Regions from separate parts of the Massilia sp. LXY-5 genome, predicted to be linked through region 4. Evidence: predicted binding sites of a transcription regulator. Region 4 holds the regulator's gene; each other region holds the start of a gene.
The links. Region 4 encodes sigma-54, which starts transcription at its own class of promoters, with help from an activator protein. Its sites were predicted from a motif close to TGGCANGNAANCTGCTTT; they were not measured.
Positions count from the first base shown of each region.

Region 1: ACI48I_RS04840 (PEP-CTERM sorting domain-containing protein) is a predicted target of sigma-54. The motif match lies at 2,867-2,884, and genes of this name have one in related genera.
Region 2: pepA (flocculation-associated PEP-CTERM protein PepA) is a predicted target of sigma-54. The motif match lies at 3,362-3,379, and genes of this name have one in related genera.
Region 3: pepA (flocculation-associated PEP-CTERM protein PepA) is a predicted target of sigma-54. The motif match lies at 2,016-2,033, and genes of this name have one in related genera.

Region 1 covers NZ_JBNNEH010000002.1:296,994-302,063, forward strand. The annotation lists gene mutS (DNA mismatch repair protein MutS) at 1-964, opposite strand, end outside; gene ACI48I_RS04825 (response regulator) at 1,116-1,568, opposite strand; gene ACI48I_RS04830 (hypothetical protein) at 1,951-2,331, shown strand; gene ACI48I_RS04835 (hypothetical protein) at 2,544-2,678, opposite strand; gene ACI48I_RS04840 (PEP-CTERM sorting domain-containing protein) at 2,913-3,545, shown strand; gene ACI48I_RS04845 (LysE family translocator) at 3,559-4,182, opposite strand; gene cphA (cyanophycin synthetase) at 4,320-5,070, opposite strand, start outside.
Region 2 covers NZ_JBNNEH010000001.1:546,396-551,465, reverse strand. The annotation lists gene rng (ribonuclease G) at 1-39, shown strand, start outside; gene ACI48I_RS02450 (sensor histidine kinase) at 269-1,159, shown strand; gene ACI48I_RS02445 (hypothetical protein) at 1,317-1,646, shown strand; gene ACI48I_RS02440 (DUF7125 family protein) at 1,658-3,121, shown strand; gene pepA (flocculation-associated PEP-CTERM protein PepA) at 3,424-4,299, shown strand; gene ACI48I_RS02430 (ABC transporter substrate-binding protein) at 4,361-5,070, opposite strand, start outside.
Region 3 covers NZ_JBNNEH010000003.1:196,782-201,851, forward strand. The annotation lists gene ACI48I_RS09890 (amidohydrolase) at 1-620, opposite strand, end outside; gene ACI48I_RS09895 (hydrolase) at 683-1,375, opposite strand; gene ACI48I_RS09900 (XapX domain-containing protein) at 1,405-1,668, opposite strand; gene pepA (flocculation-associated PEP-CTERM protein PepA) at 2,080-2,937, shown strand; gene ACI48I_RS09910 (rhomboid family intramembrane serine protease) at 3,025-4,068, opposite strand; gene ACI48I_RS09915 (cob(I)yrinic acid a,c-diamide adenosyltransferase) at 4,078-4,632, opposite strand; gene ACI48I_RS09920 (FAD-linked oxidase C-terminal domain-containing protein) at 4,706-5,070, shown strand, end outside.
Region 4 covers NZ_JBNNEH010000007.1:84,158-89,227, reverse strand. The annotation lists gene rapZ (RNase adapter RapZ) at 1-553, shown strand, start outside; gene ACI48I_RS21625 (enoyl-CoA hydratase/isomerase family protein) at 713-1,798, opposite strand; gene hpf (ribosome hibernation-promoting factor, HPF/YfiA family) at 1,912-2,268, opposite strand; gene ACI48I_RS21615 (RNA polymerase factor sigma-54) at 2,332-3,798, opposite strand; gene lptB (LPS export ABC transporter ATP-binding protein) at 3,837-4,598, opposite strand; gene lptA (lipopolysaccharide transport periplasmic protein LptA) at 4,598-5,070, opposite strand, start outside.

The DNA.
Region 1 (5,070 bases), on a different contig from region 4:
AACCCATCGCGGTGCGGCAGCCGTCCAGCAGCGAGAACAGCGTCGGCGCTTCCTGGCCGCGGATGGTTTCCGTCAGCTCCAGGTTGCGGCGCGTGGCGGCGTCCAGCCCGATGAATTCGTTTTCGCTCTCGACGGCCAGGCTCTTCACGTGCTGCAGCCCGCGGCCCTGGGTCGACTGGGCATAGCGCAGCAGCGCGCCGGCCGCGCCAAATGCCGCGCCCAGGCCATCGGCACCGAAGCCGGTGAGGGTGGCCACGCCCAGTTGCTCGACCAGTGCCTTGTGGCCCTTGACCACGTCGAAATGCCATTCCGGGACGCGCTGGGTGTGCGCGAAAGGGTTCTCTTCAAACATGTCGCCGTCGTCGGCGCGCAGGATCTCGGCCGGTGCGATGCGTTCCAGTTCCTGCGCCAGCCGCGCTGCAACCGTGCGTTCATCGCCCGAAAACTCCATCAGGCGCAGCGCGCCGCTCGCCAGGGACAGCCAGGCCAGGCCGACGGTGGTCGACTTGCGTGCGCTCAGCGTGCAGAGCGCCAGCAGCGAGCGCTCGGCCTTTTCCGGCAGCAGGTCGGAATCCGTCAGCGTGCCGGGCGTGACGACGCGCACCACCTTGCGCTCGACCGGGCCCTTGCTGGTGGCCGGGTCGCCGATCTGCTCGCAGATCGCGCAGGATTCGCCGAGTTTGACGAGCTTGGCGAGATAGCCGTCGAGCGAGTGGAAGGGCACGCCGCACATCTTGATCGGATTGCCGCCGGACGAGCCGCGTGCGGTCAGCGTGATGCCGAGGATGCGCGCGGCCTTCTCGGCGTCTTCATGGAACAGCTCGTAGAAGTCGCCCATGCGGTAGAAGACCAGCATGGTCGGGTAATCGGCCTTGATGCCCAGGTACTGGGCCATCATCGGGGTTACTTTTTCCGAGGTTGCGCGGGCCGCGGCGGCGTTGATTTCAGTGGGAACGGTGGTCATTTCTCAGGTATTCGGTAAGGCAGGGCTGTTGCCGAGCCAGGACCGACATTTTACAACCATCGGCTGGGCACGAGGATGCGGGTGTGGCAATGCGCTGCCGATGCCGGCGCCGGCTGCCTGCATGCGAGGAGAGGCCGCAGGTTCGAATCGTTCAGCTGCGCAGCAGCTTCATGATCGTATCGATCCGATAGGGCTTGGTCGTGAACAGATAGCGGCGCTCCCGGTCTTCCAGCATCGAGGGCACGGTATAGCCGGAGGTGAGGATGATTTTCAGGCGCGGGTAGAACTCGGAGAGGGCATCGGCCAGTTGCAGTCCGTTCATGCCGGGCATCATGACATCGGAAAAGACGGCATCGATGTCGCCGTCGCGCGCCAGGATTTGCAGCGCTTCCATGGCCGAGTTGGCGACCACGACGTCGAGCCCGCGGCTGCGGAGCAATGCCTCGGCCAGGTCGGCCAGGTCGGCTTCATCGTCGACTACCAGCACCTTGCGGACCAGGCCGCCCGGGTGCGGGAACTCCTCCTGCGCGGGCTCGCTCCGGCCTCCCGCACCGGGCGGGACATACTTCGAAGACAGCCAGCGGAGATTCGACGTGCCGTACACAATCACTCCTCAGAAAAATCGTGCGCTACGAGCGTGTGAAAAAATCGCCATGGCGGCGTTGCATCGTCTTGCCGTACAAGCGTACTGTCTTCGACGATGCGCCTTGCCCTGACGATTTTTTTAAATCGCTCTACCCATGGCAGAAAGTATGCAGGAATTCGAAAAGGCGGCGCGAACGATTGCATACCGTTCACGATCGACATCCTGCACTCCATAAGTTGCTATCAATAAAATAACGATTATAAAGCAGTTCCTCGAGCCACCAATACTAAATGTATGCTGCGTGCATTGGCATTTTCCACGGCCGTGCCCTGCGGCACGTTACGAAAATAAAGCGCGTGCTCACCCTTGAATTCGGTGAAACAGGCATAACCCCTTAAGTATGCCAAGCCCTCGCAAAACGATTCTCGTCATTCACCCCTCGGCCCCCGATCCGGCAGCCATCCGCCGTCTGCTCGGCACCATGGGGCATATCGCCATTACCGCCGAAGGGCCGCGCGCCGCCCTGAAAGCGCTCGGTACCATGCGCTTCGACGTCATCTTCACCAGCATCGGCGGCGTGCAGTCGGACAGTGGGCAAAGCTTCCTGCAGGACTTGCGCGCGGTGGCGCCGGGCAGCGCCGTGGTCGGCATCCACGGGCAGGGCCTGGACGCGGCCAACGAGGCCTGGATGGGCGAATGCGACGCGACCATCCAGGCGCCGCTGTCGTCCTCGCGGGTGCAATGGGCGCTCGATTTCGAATTGCGCTATTTCGGCAACTGAAATAGCGTAGCGGCACCGCCGAAACCGTCGGCTGGTGGTTGGCAAAGGCCATTGTGCCGACTGAGGGGACAGGGAAACGGTTGACTACGTGTACGTCGTCCGCTGATTCCACGGCGCCGGCCGGTTGGCCCCGGCCGGCGGCGGCGTCCCTCGCGTACAAAGCGGAGGTGAGATGCTATCGTTCGAGCTGCGCAACATTTTCGCTGCACATATCACCGAAACGATTCCATCTCGGACCTGCCCGCGTTCTCCTCGCCTGCATCCTGCGGCGCGGCCGGCGTGGTGCCTGCCGCCGTCTCGACGACGCGCCCGCTGCGCGTGCCGGTGGCCGACGACAAGGTTGACACCGGCGAGAACCTGCGCGCTGCTGCGCCTGGCGGACCCAGCTCGAGCACGAAACGCGCTGAGATTCGGGACAGGACGGCATGCGTCCGGCATGCTTTATCTACGGCGGATGTCGGCTGGATTTACAGTGAGGAGCCGCAGCGGCCAGCCGTTTTCGGTAAGCGCCTGATATCGCGCCAGTTTTAGTGGCTGGAATGAAACTTGCTTTTGTGTACGCACCACCATAAGGAGAATTCATGCGCCACATGCACCGTCTTGCCGGTTTCGTTTTCAGCCTCCTCCTGTCCGCCGGCGCCAGCGCGGCGGTCCTGAACACCACCAACACCACCTACGGCGTCTTCGACGGTTCGGAAGGGACACGCGCACTGCGGGTCGACGCGCGCGGCACGGTCAGGGACGTGAACATCACGGTCGAATTTTCGAAATGCGACGATCCGCCGATCGGCCCGAACGGCACCCGCTGCCTGGGCTCCGGCGATCCGTTCGAGGAAGAATTCATGCTGAGGCTGATCGGGCCGAACGGCACCGCTGTCGACCTGGTCCAGGCGTATTCGACCTACGACGGCAGCGGACGCGGTGCAGGACGCGTCATCGTGACCTTCGACGATGAAGCATTGCAAGCCGCAGGCCCACGCATCGCGGGTGGCAGCTTCCGTCCGGCGCAGGCCCTGTCGGCCTTCGACGGCATGAACACCTTCGGCAGCTGGACCCTGTATTTGCAGGATTTCGCTCCCGGCGATCCGCTCGAATTTTTCTCCGCGCGGCTGGGCATCACCTACGATCCCGCACCCGTACCGGAGCCGGCCACGCTGGCAATGCTGGGCCTCGGCCTAGGCTTGATCGGAATGCGGTCGGCGCGCAAGCGTTGAATCGGGGTCGCAGTCAGCGCGACAGGATCAGCTTCGCGCCCAGGGCGATGAACACGGTCCCTGCAAGCCGGTCGAGCCATTTGCCGGCGCCCGGCTTGCATTCCAGCCAGGCGCCGACGGCGCCGGCGAAATAACCCAGCAGCCCGAACAGGATCGCCGCCTGCACCGTAAAGGTCACGCCGAGCGCCAGCATCTGGCCCGGCACATTGCCATGCGCCGCGATCACGAACTGCGGCAGCAGCGACAGGAAGAACAGCACCACCTTCGGGTTGATGGCGTTCGCGAATAAACCCTTCATGAACAGGCTGCGCAGCGACTGCGGCGCGCTCGTCTTGCTGGCGGCCTGGCCACCCTGGCTGCGCAAGGCACCGATTCCCAGCCACACCAGGTACAGGCCGCCGCCGATGCGCAGCGCCGTAAATGCCGTGGGCGAGGCCGCGATGATGGCGCTGACGCCGATCACGGCGAGAAAAGTGTGGCTCAGGCAGCCGAGCGCGCAGCCCAGGCCGAAGACCATGCCCTGTTTTCTTCCCTTCGACATGCCCAGGCCGAGAACCATCAGGTTGTCGGGGCCGGGGGAGGCGGTGAGGAGGAGGGCGGCGAGCAGGAAGCCGAAGAATTGTTCGGGTGCGAGCATGGCTGATTGATTGTTAAGTAAACGTAGGGTGGGCGGTCTCCCGCCCACGCGTTCGGCAGCAGGATGATGGACCCGTTCGGATGACATCGCCGCCGGTTGAACGCGTGGGCGGCAAAGCCGCCCACCCTGGGTACGAATTATTTTGCTTCGGCGACCCGCTTGCCGATATGCGCCAGTGCCGCATCGACCTGGTCGATCAGGATCAGGCACAAATCACCCTCGGACACGCGTTCCAGCGCGCGGTCGATCGCAACGAACTCGCCGTTGATCTCTTCCACGTGCCCGGTGCGCGTGGCGCCGTTCAGCCCCTCGCGCAGCAGGCGTACGACTTCGCCGTCTGCGCGGCCGCGCTGGCACTGGTCCTGGTACAGCAGCACCTCATCGAATGCGCTGCCCAGGATTTGCGTCTGCTGGGTGATGTCCTGGTCGCGGCGGTCGCCGGCGCCGCTGATCACGACCGAACGGCGCCTGGCCGGCATGTTCTCGACCGCCGACACCAGGGCCGCGATCGCGTCCGGGTTGTGGCCGTAGTCGGCGATCAGGGTCGCGCCTTTGTAGTCGAAGACGTTGAAACGGCCCGGCGCATTGTCGCTCTCGCCGACAAAGGTCTTCAGGCCGAGGCGGATCTTGTCCCAGTCCAGGTTCACGGCCCATGCCGCCGCCACCGAGGCCATCACGTTCTCGACCTGGAAGCCGATGACGCCGCCGCGGGTGATCGGCACTTCGGCCAGCGCGATGCGGGTCTCGTTCCTGCCCTGGGCGCAGACGAGGAAGCCGTTGTCGACATAGACGACGCGCTTGCCCTGGGCACGGTGCATCGCCATCAGCGGGTGGCTGCCGTCCTGGGCGAAGAAGGTGACGTCGCCTTTCGTGTGCTCGGCCATCTCG
Region 2 (5,070 bases), on a different contig from region 4:
GGCTATCACCAGGAACAATATGACGTTATCCTGATGTAGCGGTCGCCGCAAAATGCGCCGCTTCGATGCGATCGATGACGAACCATTCGGCGGCCGAGGGCCCAAAATGTTTGTCACAGTTGCAGTGCAACTGGCGTCCCGTGTTTGTTCTGCTTTTTTCGTTAGCTTTACATCTTGTTAACTTGACTCGCCGCCTGAAATTCCCTAGCGTTGAAAAAGGTAGCTGTGTGGGTCACAGCGTTCTTTGTGGCAAATTGACTGGCGTAATATGCTTACACAACCATCCGGCCGCAAGAGCGAGGCGCGTGGCCAGCCTCATACAAACCAGCGTGAAGAAGGCGAGGACATTGGCGCCGAACACGAGGCCGCGATGCTGCGCCTGACGCAGGACCAGATGCTGGTCAATCAGGCGCTGGTGGAAAAAATCTTCGCCTGCGAACGGGCCGAAGCGGCCTTGCGCGCGTCCGAAAAGAAACTGCACGACCTGCTTGCACACCAGCTCGCCACGCGCGAAGACGAACGCAAACGCATTTCGCGCGAGCTGCACGATACGCTGGGCCAGAACCTGCTGGCGCTACGCATGGATATCGTCATGATGCACCAGGAAACCACCAAGCGGCACTACCGCCTGCGCGACCGCATCGGCGCCGCACTCGACAACGTCGACGTCACGCTGCGCTCGGTCAAGCAGTTGCTGGGCGAACTGCGTCCCTCGGGCCTGGAACTGGGGCTGCTGGCCACGGTCGAGATGGAATTGCGCAAGTTTACCCGCGCCAGCGGTATTGCCTGCGAGCTGAGCGGCAATCCCGGCATCGACGACCTCTCCATCGGCGAAGAAGAAATCGTGACCCTTTACCGGGCGCTGCAGGAGTGCCTGAACAACGTGTTTCGCCATTCGCTGGCGAGCCGGGTGAATGTGCGCCTGGAGGCGCACGACGACAGGCTGGAGATGAGCATCGTCGACAACGGCATCGGCTTCGATCCCGCCGCGCCGCGCAAGGCAAACAGCTTCGGCCTGCTCGACCTGCATGAGCGCGTGGCCCGCCATGGTGGCAAACTCATCGTGAAGGGAGCGCGCGCGCACGGTACCGAGGTGGTGCTGGACATTCCGATCGCGACCGCCTCCGCAGATTCTTCCGGCCCTCCTGCAATCGGATAGAATGATGTCCTAAACACATCCATTCACCCGGCCGGGACGTGGCGAATTCATCGTCGACGGGCCATGTTGCTGTTGACTGAACGTCATGCCCATACCGACCGAGCTGTTCGCAACAATGACAGGCCGCCTGGCGCCAGGGGGCGGTCCGGGTACGGCCATGGATGCAATCGTGGTATGGCGTGCGTTGTTCAAGAAGTTCGGCCCCTTGATCGGGCCACTCAGCACGGAGCTGCTGTTCGCGCGCAGCCTGGCCGCGCACGAAAACACTTTCCCATGGCTGCCCCAAGCCGTCTCGGGCGCACTGCGGCCGCTGTTCGAAGAGTTCGAACGCTGCCTCGACAACCGCACGCCTGAAGAGATCGTCGCTGCGAACACTGCCTTGCTGGCGACCTATACGACCGGCTTGAACGAGCTGATCGGCGCGGGGCTGGTCACACGCTTCCTGCAGGCGACATTCCCACATGATGAATCCAACAAGAATACTTAGGAGTATGCGGCATGACCGACAAACTTGACCTGCGCCCGCTGGCGACGGGCGTTCCCGGACTCGATACCATCCTCGGCGGTGGCCTGCCCGAATTGTCGTTCAATATCATCGGCGGCGCCCCCGGCAGCGGCAAGACCACCTTTGCCCAGCAAATCATGTTCGGCCTGGCCACACCCCAGCGTCGGGCCCTGTTCTTCACCGCCATGGGCGAGCCGCCCGTCAAAATGCTGCGCTACCAGCAGCAGTTTTCCTTCTTCGACTTCGACAAGGTCGGCGACGCGGTCAACTTCATCAGCCTCGCGGCCCAGGTCGAGGAAGGCAATTACGATGCCGTGCTGGCGCAGATCCTGGAGGAAGTGCGGATGCACTCCCCCAGCCTGGTATTCATCGATTCCTTCCGCTCCTTCATGCAGGGCGCGCGCGGCGACCAGCAGGAAGTGGCCGCGCTGCAGACCTTCGTGCAGCGCCTCGTCGCCCACATGACGACCTGGAACGCGACCAGCTTCCTGATCGGCGAATACACGACCAACGAGGCCGACCAGAACCCGATCTTCACGGTGGCCGACGGCCTGATCTGGCTGAACCAGTACGTGCACCGCAACGCCATGTCGCGCAAGCTTCAGGTCATCAAGATGCGCGGGCAACAGCAGCGCCCCGGCCTGCACGCGTTTCGCATCGGGGACGCCGGCATCGAGATCTTCCCGCGGATCCTGCCGGCACCGGAGCCGATCGGCGCCGTCCCGCCCCTGAAGGAACCGGTGGGCCTGCTCTCGAGCGGTGTGCCGGCGCTTGACGAGATGTTCGGCGGCGGCATCCCGGCCGGCTATTCGGTCCTGCTCGTCGGCCCTACCGGTTCGGGCAAGACCCTGCTGTCCACCGAATTCCTGGCCGCCGGCGCAGCCGCGGGCGAAAAGGGCGTGATCGCCCTGTTCGAGCGCAGTCCGAGCCAGATCATGAACGAGAAGCTCGACGCCATCGTGCGTTCCGGCCAGGTAGCCATGATGAGCGTGCGCGCGCTCGACCTGTCGGTCGACGAGATGCTGCACGAACTCAGCGGCATGATCGATGCCACGGGCGCCACCCGCGTAGTGCTCGATTCCCTCTCCGGCTTCGAGCTGGCGATGGCACCGGAATACCGCGAGGACTTCCGCGAATCGCTGTACCGCATGGCCACCGTGCTGGGCGCGAAAGGCGTCACCGTCCTGATGACGAGCGAAATGGAAGACCGCTACCAGGAACTGCGCTTCAGCCCTTACGGTAACGCGGTGCTGGTCGACGCGGTGATCATGCAACGCTATGTCGAATCGCAGTCCGAACTGTCCACAGTGATTTCGGTCATCAAGGTACGCGGTCGCAAGCACAGCCGGCAGATCCGTACCTTCGAGATCACCGACGACGGAGAAGTCCGGATCGGCCAGGGACCGGCACCGTTCGACGGGGTATTGCTGGGTAGTCCGCACGCCAGGCATTCATAGGCAACAAGCGCGTGCCTGCACAGGCCGCCCGACAAACGACGACGCCAGCCTTGTGCTGGCGTTTTTTTGTTAAATCACAACCGAAAGTTTCATCTCGTAACGAGGCAATGATGGTCCGGCAAGGCATATTGATAATAATGAATTCCCAATAGAAATGCGCTTTGTCGGAATACTTTACACGTATGTACGAAAGTGAAATTTCATACCGCTAGTAAATTGATTCTAAAGAAAAATTTTTTTAGGCATGAGGATTGCTTTACTTCAAGTCCATCCGTCTCATGACATTTTGTCGAAAGAGTAACATGCCCTTTGTTAAAACATTTATTTGTGCCGCAGCCTTCGCGCTCGGTACGACCGGTGCCGCAATCGCGAGTCCGGTCCTGAACAATTGGGTCTTCAATCCGACAGGTGGCGGCTTTGCTGGTGGCCAGGTAATCAATGAATACCTGGACATCAACGGCAACGCTTTCATCCAGTTGACCCGTACTGGCGGCAATTCCTTCTCGTTCAAGGAAACGGCCGTCTTCAACAGCATTCAGGCGGACAGCAACGGCCGGCTGTTCCCGCTGAATTACCCCGGCGGCAATATCACGGCCACCTTCGAAGCGACCGGCAACGGCGTGTTCGGCGGCGCCTTCAGCTTCGGCGGCGGCACCATCCGCATGTACCAGAACCCCGTCAACAACCAGTACGCCGGCACCAGCGGTTACTATGGCGCGAACCTGGGCGAGATGATCGCCGAGTTCAACGTGCTGGCCGGCGGCGGCGGCCTGGTTGATTCCAATGGCAGCCCGACGACGAACGGCCAGGTCAGCGTGTTCGCGCAGGCGGCACCGGGCATGCTCGACGCCGGCTACTTCTTCAACAAGAACGGCCGCGACCTGTCGACCGAGTCGATCCTGTCGTTCGCCTTCACCAATGCGAATACGGTCGGCTCGCCGACCCGCCGCCTGGTGAGCGAAGTGGGCTGCCAGTTCGCCGGCTTCACCGGCCCGGGCTGCACGACCGGTACCACCTACCGCAACCGTCCGGGCGAGTATTTCTTCATCAGCTCGAATGGCCAGTTCAAGCTGGCCGAGCTGAACGAAGTGCCGGAACCGGGCTCCATCGCCCTGTTCGGCATCGCCCTGCTGGCCGCCGGCGCGACGGCACGCAAGCGCAAGACCCTGCAGAAGTAAGCGGCGAAGCGCACATAAAAAAAGCGGCCTCGGCCGCTTTTTTCGTTCCCGCAGCTACCGCTCAGCGGATCGCGGTCGGAAAAAACAGCTGCTCGCCGGCCGGCTTGAACGCGGCGATGCGCGCCTGCCCTTCGTTCGAGGTGATCCACTCGATCAGCTGCTTCGCGCCCTTGTAGTTCACCCCCGGGTGCTTCGCCGGATTGACGGCGATGATGCCGTAGGGATTGAACATGCGCTTGTCGCCTTCGACCAGGATGGCGAGGCCGGTCCTGGCTTTGTAGGCGCCATAAGTGGCGCGGTCGGTCAGCGTGTAGGCGCGCATTTCGGCGGCCATGTTGAGCACCTCGCCCATGCCCAGGCCGGCCGACACATAGCGCGCGCCCGCCGGCCTGGTGCCGGCCGCCTGCCAGTAGCCCTTCTCCATCACGTCGGTGCCGGAATTGTCGCCGCGCGAGATGAACTTCACCCCGCTGGCCGCGATCTTGTTGAAGGCGGCGATCACGTCCTTGTTGCCCTTCACCCCGGCCGGATCGGACTCGGGACCGACGACGATAAAATCGTTGTACATCACGTCGCGGCGGTCGACGCCCCAGCCATCGAGCACGAACTTGTCTTCCAGCGCCCGCGCGTGCACCAGGGTCACGTCGACGTCGCCGTTCTTGCCCAGCTCGAGCGCCTTGCCGGTGCCGACCGAGATCACGTTGACCTTGATGCCGGTCTTCGCTTCGAAGGCCGGCAGCAAATACGCCAGCAGGCCCGAGTTCTCGGTGC
Region 3 (5,070 bases), on a different contig from region 4:
TTTGCCAGGGTCGCATACAAAATCATTGCGTTCGGACGCGCGATCAGCATGCCGGTCGGGTTCCCCAGGGCGTCGCGCTGGATCTCGCCGCCCGGCGGGTTCGGCGTGTCTTTCGTGTAGCCGACGGCGCGCAGGGCGGCGCGGTTGAGCAGGGCGCGATCGTACAGGTGCAGGATGAAGACAGGGGTATCGGGCGCGGCGGCGTTGATTTCCTCGAGCGTCGGCATGCGGCGTTCGGCGAACTGGAATTCGCTCCAGCCGCCGACCACGCGCACCCATTGCGGATGCGGGGTGCGCTCGGCCTGCTCCTTCAGCATGCGCAGCGCGTCGCCAAGGGAGGGTACGCCTTCCCAGCGCAGTTCCAGGTTGTAGTTCAGTCCACCGCGGATCAGGTGAATGTGCGAGTCGTTCAGGCCGGGAATCGCGGTGCGCCCGTTCAGGTCGATGACCTGGCTGCCCGCTTCGCGGTAGCGCATCACGTGTTCGATGTCGCCGACGGCGAGGAAGCGTCCGTCCTGGATCGCCACGGCGCTCGCCTGCGGCCGCGCACGGTCGAGGGTGGCGAAGTTGCCGTTGATGAGGATGAGGGGCGCTGCGGCCTGGGTGGACTGTGCGTTCATGGTTCTGCTCCGTGGATGGTGGACCCGGTCCGCCGCGGCGGACCGGGTGAGTGGGTGGCGCTTCAGCGGACCGGCGCGGGGACGGGCGCCAGCACTTCGTTATTTCCCTGGTTGCGGGCGGCGGCCTTGTGCACCATCGTGTAAGCATAGTCGACACCCATGCCGTAGGCGCCCGAGTGCTCGGTGACGATCTTCATCACGGCATCGTAGGTGTCGCGGTTCTTCCAGTCGCGCTGCCACTCGAGCAGCACCTGCTGCCAGGTCACCGGGACCACGCCGGCCTGCACCATGCGCTGCATCGCGAAATCGTGGGCGTCCTTCGAGGTGCCGCCCGAGGCGTCGGCCACCATGTAGATCTCGTACTCGCCCTCCAGCATGGCCGACAGGGCAAAGGTGGTGTTGCACACTTCGGTCCAGAGGCCGGCCACGATGATCTTCTTGCGGCCGTTTGCCGCCAGCGCGTCCCGTACTTTCTGGTCGTCCCAGGAATTCATCGAGGTGCGCTCGAGGATCGGGTGGTCCGGGAACACGTCCAGGATTTCCGGATAGGTGCGGCCCGAAAACGAGTCGCTCTCCACCGTGGTGATCACGGTCGGGATACCGAAAGCCCTGGCCGCCTTGGCCAGGCCGACCACGTTGTTTTTCAGAGTCTGGCGGTCGATCGATTGCACACCGAAGGCCATCTGCGGCTGGTGGTCGATGATGATCAGTTGCGAGTTGTGTGGGGTCAGGACTTCGAGTTTCGGGTTGTTCATGCTGTGCTCCTTGTCGTCATCAGTGCAGGTTAGCCGTGGCGGGAATCGCCGGCGGCTTCTTTTTTGGCATCGTGCTGGATGCCGGTGATCTTCGGCTTGCATTCGCTGGCGAACCAGGCTTTCGTGAGCGGTGCGCCGTCGATCACGCGTTTCGCCACCGGCACGATCTGCTCGCCGACCAGCATGCCCAGCAAACCGATCAGGGCAATGGCCGGCGGCGCCGGCGAACGCACGTTGATCAGGCCGTAGAGCAGGCCGGCCAGGATGCCGGCCCCCAGGGAAATCAAATACATCGTTCGTTCCTCCTTCTACCGTGGGCGACCGGCCGGCATCGCTGTCGAGATCATCGAATGCTTCGAAGCTTCAGGACAGCGTTCGCCTCCTGGCTCTCGTCGTGTTTCGATGCGATGAATGCATTATGCGGAACGAAAGCGGGGCTGAAAAACGGAATATTTGCGGACATACAATCGAAATTTTCGAATGTCGCTGTGGCGGGCTGAAAACGGTACAGGCAGGAGGCGTATTGCTGCCTGAAGGAATGAAAAATTTCGCGCGAGAAGCGTCGGTTTTCTTTACATTTTTCTTATTGATGAGTTAACAAAAAATCGTAAGTCATTGATCTGTAAGGTCGTCAATACGCTGGCACGGCTGATGCTAGTACTGAAGTGCTGTCTGCCTATCAACCACCGATGAGGATGACGATCATGAAATTTCTGAAGAAACTGGCTTGTGCTACCGCTGTTGCAATGACCATGGCTGGGGGCGCCAACGCCGCCACCGTCCTGAACGACTGGGTATTCAATCCGACCGGCGGCGGCTTCGCCAGCGGGCAGACCATCAACGAATACCTGGACGTGAACGGCAATGCCTTCATCCAGATCAACCCGTCCGGTGGCTCCAGCTTCTCGTTCTCCGAGCATGGGGTGTTCAATATCGTCCAGGCCGACAGCAACAACCAGCTGTTCCCAGTGAACTACCCAGGTGGCAACATCAGCGCAACCTTCCAGGCGACCGGCACCGGTAGCTTCGGTGGCGCCTTCACCTTCAGCGGCGGCACCATCCGCATCTACCAGAACACCACCAACCAGTACGGCACGACGGCCGGTATCTATGGCGCCGACCAGGGCAACCTGATCGCCGAGTTCAGCGTGATGGCGGGCGGCGGCGGCCTGGTCGATGCCAGCGGTTCGCCGACCAATAACGGCCAGGTGACCGTGCTTGCACGGGCCGAGGCCGGTGCGCTGGATGCGGGCTACTTCTTCCGTGAAAACGGCCAGGACCTGTCGACCGAGTCGATCATGGCCTTCGCCTTCACCAACGCGAACACGATTGCCAATCCGACTTCCACGCTGGTCAATGAAGTGGCTTGCCAGTACTCGGGCTTCACCGGTGCGGGCTGCAACGGTACGGCTTACGCGAATTCGCCTGGCCAGTACTTCTTCATTGGCGGAAACGGTCAACTCAAGCTGGCGGAAGTGCCGGAGCCAGGTTCGCTGGCCCTGTTCGGCATCGCCATGCTGGGTGCCGGATTCGCCACCCGCAAGCGCGCCAGCAAGGTGTAATCGGGTGATGTCGGTCTTGTCGTAATAAAAAAGAGCGGGCTTGCCCGCTCTTTTTTTCGCTCTTATTGGTTGGCAAAGCCGCCCCGTTCAGGCCCGCTGCTGCTCCGGCAAATGAATCGACCGCGCCAATAAATGTCCCGCCAGCCAGCCGCCGACCAGGCCGCCGATGTGCGCCGCGTTATCGGTATGCGGATACACGAAGCCCATCCATAAACTGAACAGTAAAAACGGTACCAGCGACGAACGCAGTTCCGACACGACGGTCGGTGGCACGCCGCTGTTCGGACGGCCGAGGAAGGCGAGCAGGCCGCCGATGACGCCAAAGATCGCGCCCGAGGCGCCGACGCTGTTCACGTGCGGATTCCACAGCACGCTGGCCAGGCTGCCCGACACGCCGGCCAGGAAATACAGGGCCACGAAACGGGGGCTGCCGAAGATCCGTTCGGTGAGCCTGCCGACCTGCCACAGCGCCAGCATGTTGAAGCCCAGGTGCCAGATACTCCCGTGCAGGAACATCGAGCTGACCAGGCGCCACCATTGGCCGCCGCGCGTCAGGCGGCCGACGTTCGAGCCCCATTCCACCAGCTGCTGGGCGTGCAGGATGGCCGAGACGGTCGGGTTCAGCGCGAACAGCTGGCGCAGTGGTCCCTCGAGCGCCGCCTGGTATTTCTGCCGCGCCAGCCACATCAACGCGAAAATGCCGATGTTCGCCGCGAGCAGGCCCCAGATCGCGGGCGTCGACGGGCTCCAGTAGTCGATGCGGTCGTGGAAGACCTCGTTTTCCTCGTGCTCCTGCACGAATTGCTCGGTCTGGCGCGTGGGGAGCAGGGCGACGATGCGCGCGGCCGTCTCGCGGTCCGCGACACTGAAGCCGATCGTCCTGTCGCCCTTCACGCCGAGCTCGTCGAACCGGACGTCCTGGCCGCTGGCCCAGGCGTTGACGATGTCGACGCGGCGCAGGCGATGCTCCTCGCGCTTCGGCATGCGGAACGAGCGCTGGCTGGTTCCGCGGATGATCAGGAAATCGTCCTGCACCTCGAGGGTTCCCTTGCCGCGCAGGCGGAAGGGGTTGGTCGGCCATTTGGACCCGGCCGTGTAGAAACGGACGTCGAACAGCGTACTACCCGTCATCGTCACCCTTCAGCCGCGCTGGCGCTCGTGGTTCCAGAGCACGTCGCTGCCGCCTGCAAAACGGTTCAGCACGCGCGCCAGCACGAACATCAGGTCCGACAGGCGGTTCACGTACTGGCGCGGCTGCGGGTTGATCGTGTCTTCCTTCGATAACGCGACGATGGCGCGCTCGGCGCGGCGGCAGACCGTGCGGCAGACGTGGGCGGTCGAGGCCGCGCGCGAGCCAGCCGGCAGGATGAATTCCTTCAACACCGGCAGGTCGGCATTGTATTTTTCAAGCAGGCCGTCCAGGCGTGCGACGTGCTCGTCCTTGATCATCTGGTAGCCGGGAATGCACAATTCCCCGCCGAGGTCGAACAGGTCGTGCTGGATCGACACCAGTTCTTCGCGCAGGTCCGCCGGCATGTCCTCGCACAGCAGCAGGCCGACGAAGGAATTGAGTTCGTCCACCTCGCCCAGGGCATGGATGCGGGCGCTGTCCTTGCCGGTGCGGCTGCCGTCGCCGAGGCCGGTGCTGCCGTCGTCGCCGGTGCGCGTGGCAATTTTGGAGAGTCGATTACCCATGATGTGCTGCCCCTGAAAAAAGATAGCCCGAGCATACGACAAATCGATGTGATTGTGGCCTACAATCGACGTCATGTCCGCCCCTCTCCACGTCCCCCACGAGCGCCGCGAGCAGGTCGCGGCGGCCCTGCGTGCACGGTTGCCGATTGGCGCCGTCCTGTCCGATCCGGAAGACACGCGTCCCTACGAATGCGACGGCCTGGCGGCCTACCGCCAGCTGCCGATGATCGTCACCCTGCCCACCAACGAGGAGCAGGTGCTGGCGGTCCTGGACGTCTGCCGCGAGCTGAACGTGCCGATCGTGCCGCGCGGCGCCGGGACGGGCTTGTCCGGCGGGGCGCTGCCGATCATTGATGGCGTCGTGCTGTCGACGGCGCGCCTGAACCGCATCGTGCGGGTCGACGATTACGCGCGCACGGCCGTGGTCCAGCCCGGGGT
Region 4 (5,070 bases):
TCCGCTGTCGCACACGCTGCGCCCGGGCGAAAACCCGGCCTCGCGCCGCACGCTGATCGAATGCATCGCCGAGGAGCGTGAACGCCTCGGCGCGATCGAGCAGCTCGGTCACGTGATCGACACCTCCGAAGCATCGGCGAATAAACTGCGCGGCTGGATCAAGGAACTGGCCGAAGTCCAGCACGCACCGCTGACCCTGTTCTTCGAGTCCTTCGCCTTCAAGGTCGGCGTGCCGCTCGACGCCGACTTCGTGTTCGACGTGCGCGCCATCCCGAACCCGTATTACGACCTGGCGCTGCGCCCGCTGACCGGCAAGGACGCCCCCGTGATCGCCTTCCTCGAGGCCCAGCCGAGCGCCACCGAGATGCTGCACGATATCTGCAAGTTCGTGGAAAAGTGGCTGCCTTCGTTCAAGACGGACAACCGCAGCTACCTGACGGTGGCCGTCGGCTGTACCGGCGGGCAGCACCGCTCGGTGTACATGGCGGAGCGGTTGGCGGCCTACTTCAACGAGAGCGAGCGCGTGGTGCTGCGGCATCGCGAGCAGTCGTAGCTCCCGTAGGGTGGGCTCCAGTGAAACCGTCGTTGAGGCCATTGGCCTCAACGACCCCACGCGGTGATACGCGCGGGCTCCGATTTCGTGCCGGATGATCTCGCTGCCATGTATCGCCGCGTGGGCTCGGGGAGCCCACCCTGCGTTACGCTACAGTTATCAGCTTAAATGCCGCAGCGGGTGTGCGTGATCCGGCCAGACAGGTTCGAAGAACTGCTCCACCATTTCCGGAGTCACCGCGTCGAGCGTTGGCGGATTCCAGGCAGGCGCATTGTCCTTGTCGATCACCAGCGCGCGCACGCCTTCCAGCACTTCCCCGTGTTCAAAATTGCGGCGCACCAGCGAGCGTTCCATGCGCAGGCAGTCGGCGACATCGAGCGCGGCCCCACGCTGCAGCATCTCCCAGGTCACGCACATCATCAGCGGTGAACGCTGGCGCATCGCAGCCAGGGCTTTCTGCAGGAACGGATTCTCGTCCTTTTCCAGCGAGGCCATGATGGCGGCCACCGAACCGGCGCCGAAGTGCGCGTCGATCGCGGCGCGCTGCGTCTCCAGCACGCTCCGGCCCGCGTCCACAGCGAAGCGCTCAGCGAAGCGACGGATCGCGTCAGCCAGCTGAGCGCCCGGCGTCGATTCGATCAGCGCGTTCAGTTCGCCCAGCTGCGCGCCCGGCACGAAGACGTCGGCCAGGCCGAGGTACAGCGCGTCGGCAGCGCCGATCGTCAGTCCGGTCAGGCCCAGGTAGTTGCCCAGCTGGCCCGGCGCGTGCGACAGGAAATGGCTGCCGCCGACGTCCGGGAACAGGCCGATGTTCACTTCCGGCATCGCCATCTTCGTGCGCTCGGTCACGATGCGCAGGCCAGTTTCAGGACCGCCCTGGGCGATACCCATGCCGCCGCCCATCACCACGCCGTCCATGATCGACACATACGGTTTCGGATAGAAGTGGATCAGATGGTTCAGCGCGTATTCCTCGGTGAAGAAATCTTCGAGCAGGGCGCTGCCGCCGGTCGGGGTCGCGTGGCCGGCTTCGTGGAAGAAGCGGATATCGCCGCCCGCGCAGAGGGCTTTTTCGCTGCTGCTGGTGAGGACGACCGCGCACACCGACGCGTCGTCGCGCCAGGCCAGCAGGATGTCCGTCAGGCGCCGCACCATCGCCAGCGAGAGGGAGTTCAGAGCCTTGGGACGGTCGAGCGTGATGATGCCGGTGCCGTTGGCAACGCGGGTCAGGACATGGTCGGTCATGGCGAATTCGTTGATGGAAAAGACAAGCATTTTACCCAAGACACTGCCGTCCACCGCACAAAATGAAAAGGGCGCCTTCCGGCGCCCTCGTTCAGACGGTGCTCGATGCGCGATCAGATCGCAGCAGCAGCCTCTCCGCCTTCAGGCAGGCGCTTGAGCGCCTCACGACTATGGTCCTTCAACATCGTCTTGTATTTCATCACCTGGCGATCGAGCCTGTCCATCAGGAGATCGATCGCCGCATACAGGTCTTGCGCCACACTTTCCACGTGTACGGTCTTGCCGGAGACGCGCAGGTTGATCTCGGCCTTCTGTCGTTTGTCTTTTTCGGTGAGGTTGTCGATCGCGAGGATGACGTGGGAATCGATCACTTGATCGAAATGGCGGGTGATGCGTTCGAGCTTGTTCTGTACGTATTCACGGATGGCGGGGGTGACGTCGAGGTGGTGGCCACTGATGGTGAGATTCATACACACTCCTTTGAAAATGTAGCGGCCGCCGCGCCGCGCAGGGAGTGCGCATGGGGGCCGCTGTTACAAGGATTTGCGGAGACTGACGGGAGGAATCTTGAGTGCCTCGCGGTATTTTGCAACCGTGCGGCGCGCAATGACCATCCCTTGTTCACCGAGCATTTCCGCGATCTTGCTGTCGGATAATGGGTTCTTTGGGTCTTCTGCTCCTGTCAGTTGCGCAATGAGCGCCCGTATCGCCGTAGACGATGCTTCGCCCCCCGCTTCGGTGGCGACATGGCTTCCGAAGAAATACTTCAGCTCAAACATGCCGTGCGGGGTCAGCATGAATTTTTGAGTTGTCACGCGAGAAATTGTGCTCTCGTGTAGTCCTAGTGTATCAGCTATCTCGCGAAGCACAAGGGGACGCATGGCAACCGCGCCATGGCTGAAAAAGTTCTTCTGGCGCTCCACAATTGCCTGCGAAACACGCAGGATCGTGTCGAAACGCTGGCGCATATTTTTAATGAGCCACTTCGCTTCCTGCAGCTGCGCGCTCATCTGGCCTTCGCCTTTTCCCTGCTTGAGCAAATTCGCATAGACGTTGTTCACACGCAGGCGCGGCATCACTTCGTTGTTCAGCGAGACGCTCCAGCCGCCCTTCGACTTGCGGACAATAACGTCCGGTACGACGTAATCCGAGACGCTCGATGCGAAGGCGGCGCCGGGATGCGGATTGCACTGGCGGATCACGGCCTGCGCCTCGCGCAGGTCCTCGTCGTCGCAGTCGAGCGCTTTTTTCAGTTTCGTGAATTCGCGCTGCGCGAACCAGCTCAGATACCCCTCGACGATTTTCAGGGCCATGCGCCGCGTCACCAGCGGCACGCCCGGCATCGCGCGGATCTGCAGCGCCAGGCATTCGGATGCGCTGCGCGCGCCGACGCCGACCGGGTCGAGGCTTTGCACCAGCGCCAGCGCGCAGCGCAGTTCGTCCATCTCGACCTCGAGCTCCTCCGGCAAGCGCGCATGGATCTCGTCGAGCTGCTCCTCCAGGTAGCCGTTGTCGTCGATCGCGTCGATCACGAGTTCGGCCAGCGCGCGGTCGCGCGCCGTGACGCCCGTCACGCGAATCTGCTCGCACAGATGCTCGCGCAGGGTCACGCCGACCGCGCCGAGCTGCGGGCGGCCGTCGTCGTCGCCGTCGCCGCTCGATGCGCGCGAACCCTCTCCCCAGTCGCCCTCGGACTCGCCGCGTTCGACCTCGCCGCCTTCGCCGCCCTCGGCCGCCTCGGGCGCAGGGGCGCCCTCCTCGTTGTTCGGCGCCGGCGCCTCGGCTTGCGCCGGCGCGCTGTTGATCGCGCCGTCGGCCAGCAGGCGCACCGAGTGGTCGAGCGGGTCGTCGAGCCGTTCGAGCAGCGGGTTATCGGACAGGATCTGCTCGATCTCCTGATGCAGTTCGAGGGTGGAGAGCTGCAGCAGGCGGATCGACTGCTGAAGCTGCGGCGTGAGCGCCAGGTGCTGCGAAGTCCGGAGTTGCAGGGATTGTTTCATGGTGCCGCTTGGTGTCCCGTGTTGTTGCTACAGCCTTGCTACATGCGGAAGTGTTCGCCCAGGTAGACGCGTCGTACCGACTCGTCGGCGATGATGTCGTCGGGACGTCCCGACGCCAGCACCGCGCCCTGGTTGATGATGTAGGCGCGGTCGCAGATGCCGAGCGTCTCGCGCACATTGTGGTCGGTGATCAGGACGCCGATGCCGCGTTCCTTCAGGAAGCGCACGATGCGCTGGATCTCGATCACGGCGATCGGGTCGACGCCGGCGAACGGTTCGTCGAGCAGCACGAAGCGCGGATTGGTCGCCAGCGCGCGCGCGATCTCGACGCGGCGCCGCTCGCCGCCCGACAGCGACAGGGCCGGGTTCTCGCGCAGCTTCTCGATCTGCAGTTCGGCCAGCAGCGAGTCGAGGCGCGTATTGATGGCATCCTTCGTCAGCGCCTTGCCGTTGTCGTCGCGCTGCAGTTCGAGCACGGCGCGGATATTGTCTTCCACCGTCAGCTTGCGAAACACCGAGGCTTCCTGCGGCAGGTACGACAGGCCCATCACCGCGCGCCGGTGGATCGGCAGGCTCGAAATGTTGGCGCCATTGATCTCGATGGTACCGGCGTCCGACGGCACCAGGCCGACGATCATGTAGAACGAGGTGGTCTTGCCGGCGCCGTTGGGGCCGAGCAGGCCGACGACTTCGCCGCAGCCGACCTCCAGCGAGACGTCGCGCACGACCAGGCGCTTGCCATAGCTTTTTTGCAGTCCGCGCACCACCAGGGTGCTGCGGTTGTCGCGTGCATCTTTCATTATTTCTTTCCTGGTGCTGCCGGCGCTGCCGGAGCCACCGCTGGAGCCGCGGCGGGCGCAGTGCGGCGCGGCGCGATGATCAGGGTGCCGCGGCCGCCGCCGGACTTGGTCTCGCCGCTGGCGTCGTTGCGCACGGTGGCCACTTCCTTGCGGTTGTCGTAGGAGATGTAGGCGCCATCGAGTTCGTTCGTCAGGCGCCCGTTCTCGAGTTCCTTCACGATCGCCTTCGAGAACAGTTTCACGAGTTCCACCCGCTCGTCGTATTCGATGCGCTCGGCCTGGCCTTCGACCCACAGGTCCGGGCCGCCGTCGCGCTTCTGGCGGAAGGTCGCCACGCGCCCCGGGTTCGAAGTAAGCGTGACGTTCATGTAGCCTTCCGGGGTTTCCTTGAGCAGCGCGCGGTCCGACTTCAGGATCAGGGTGCCGCGCGTGAGGACCACATTCCCCGTCAGGATGCGCGTCTGCGTGACTT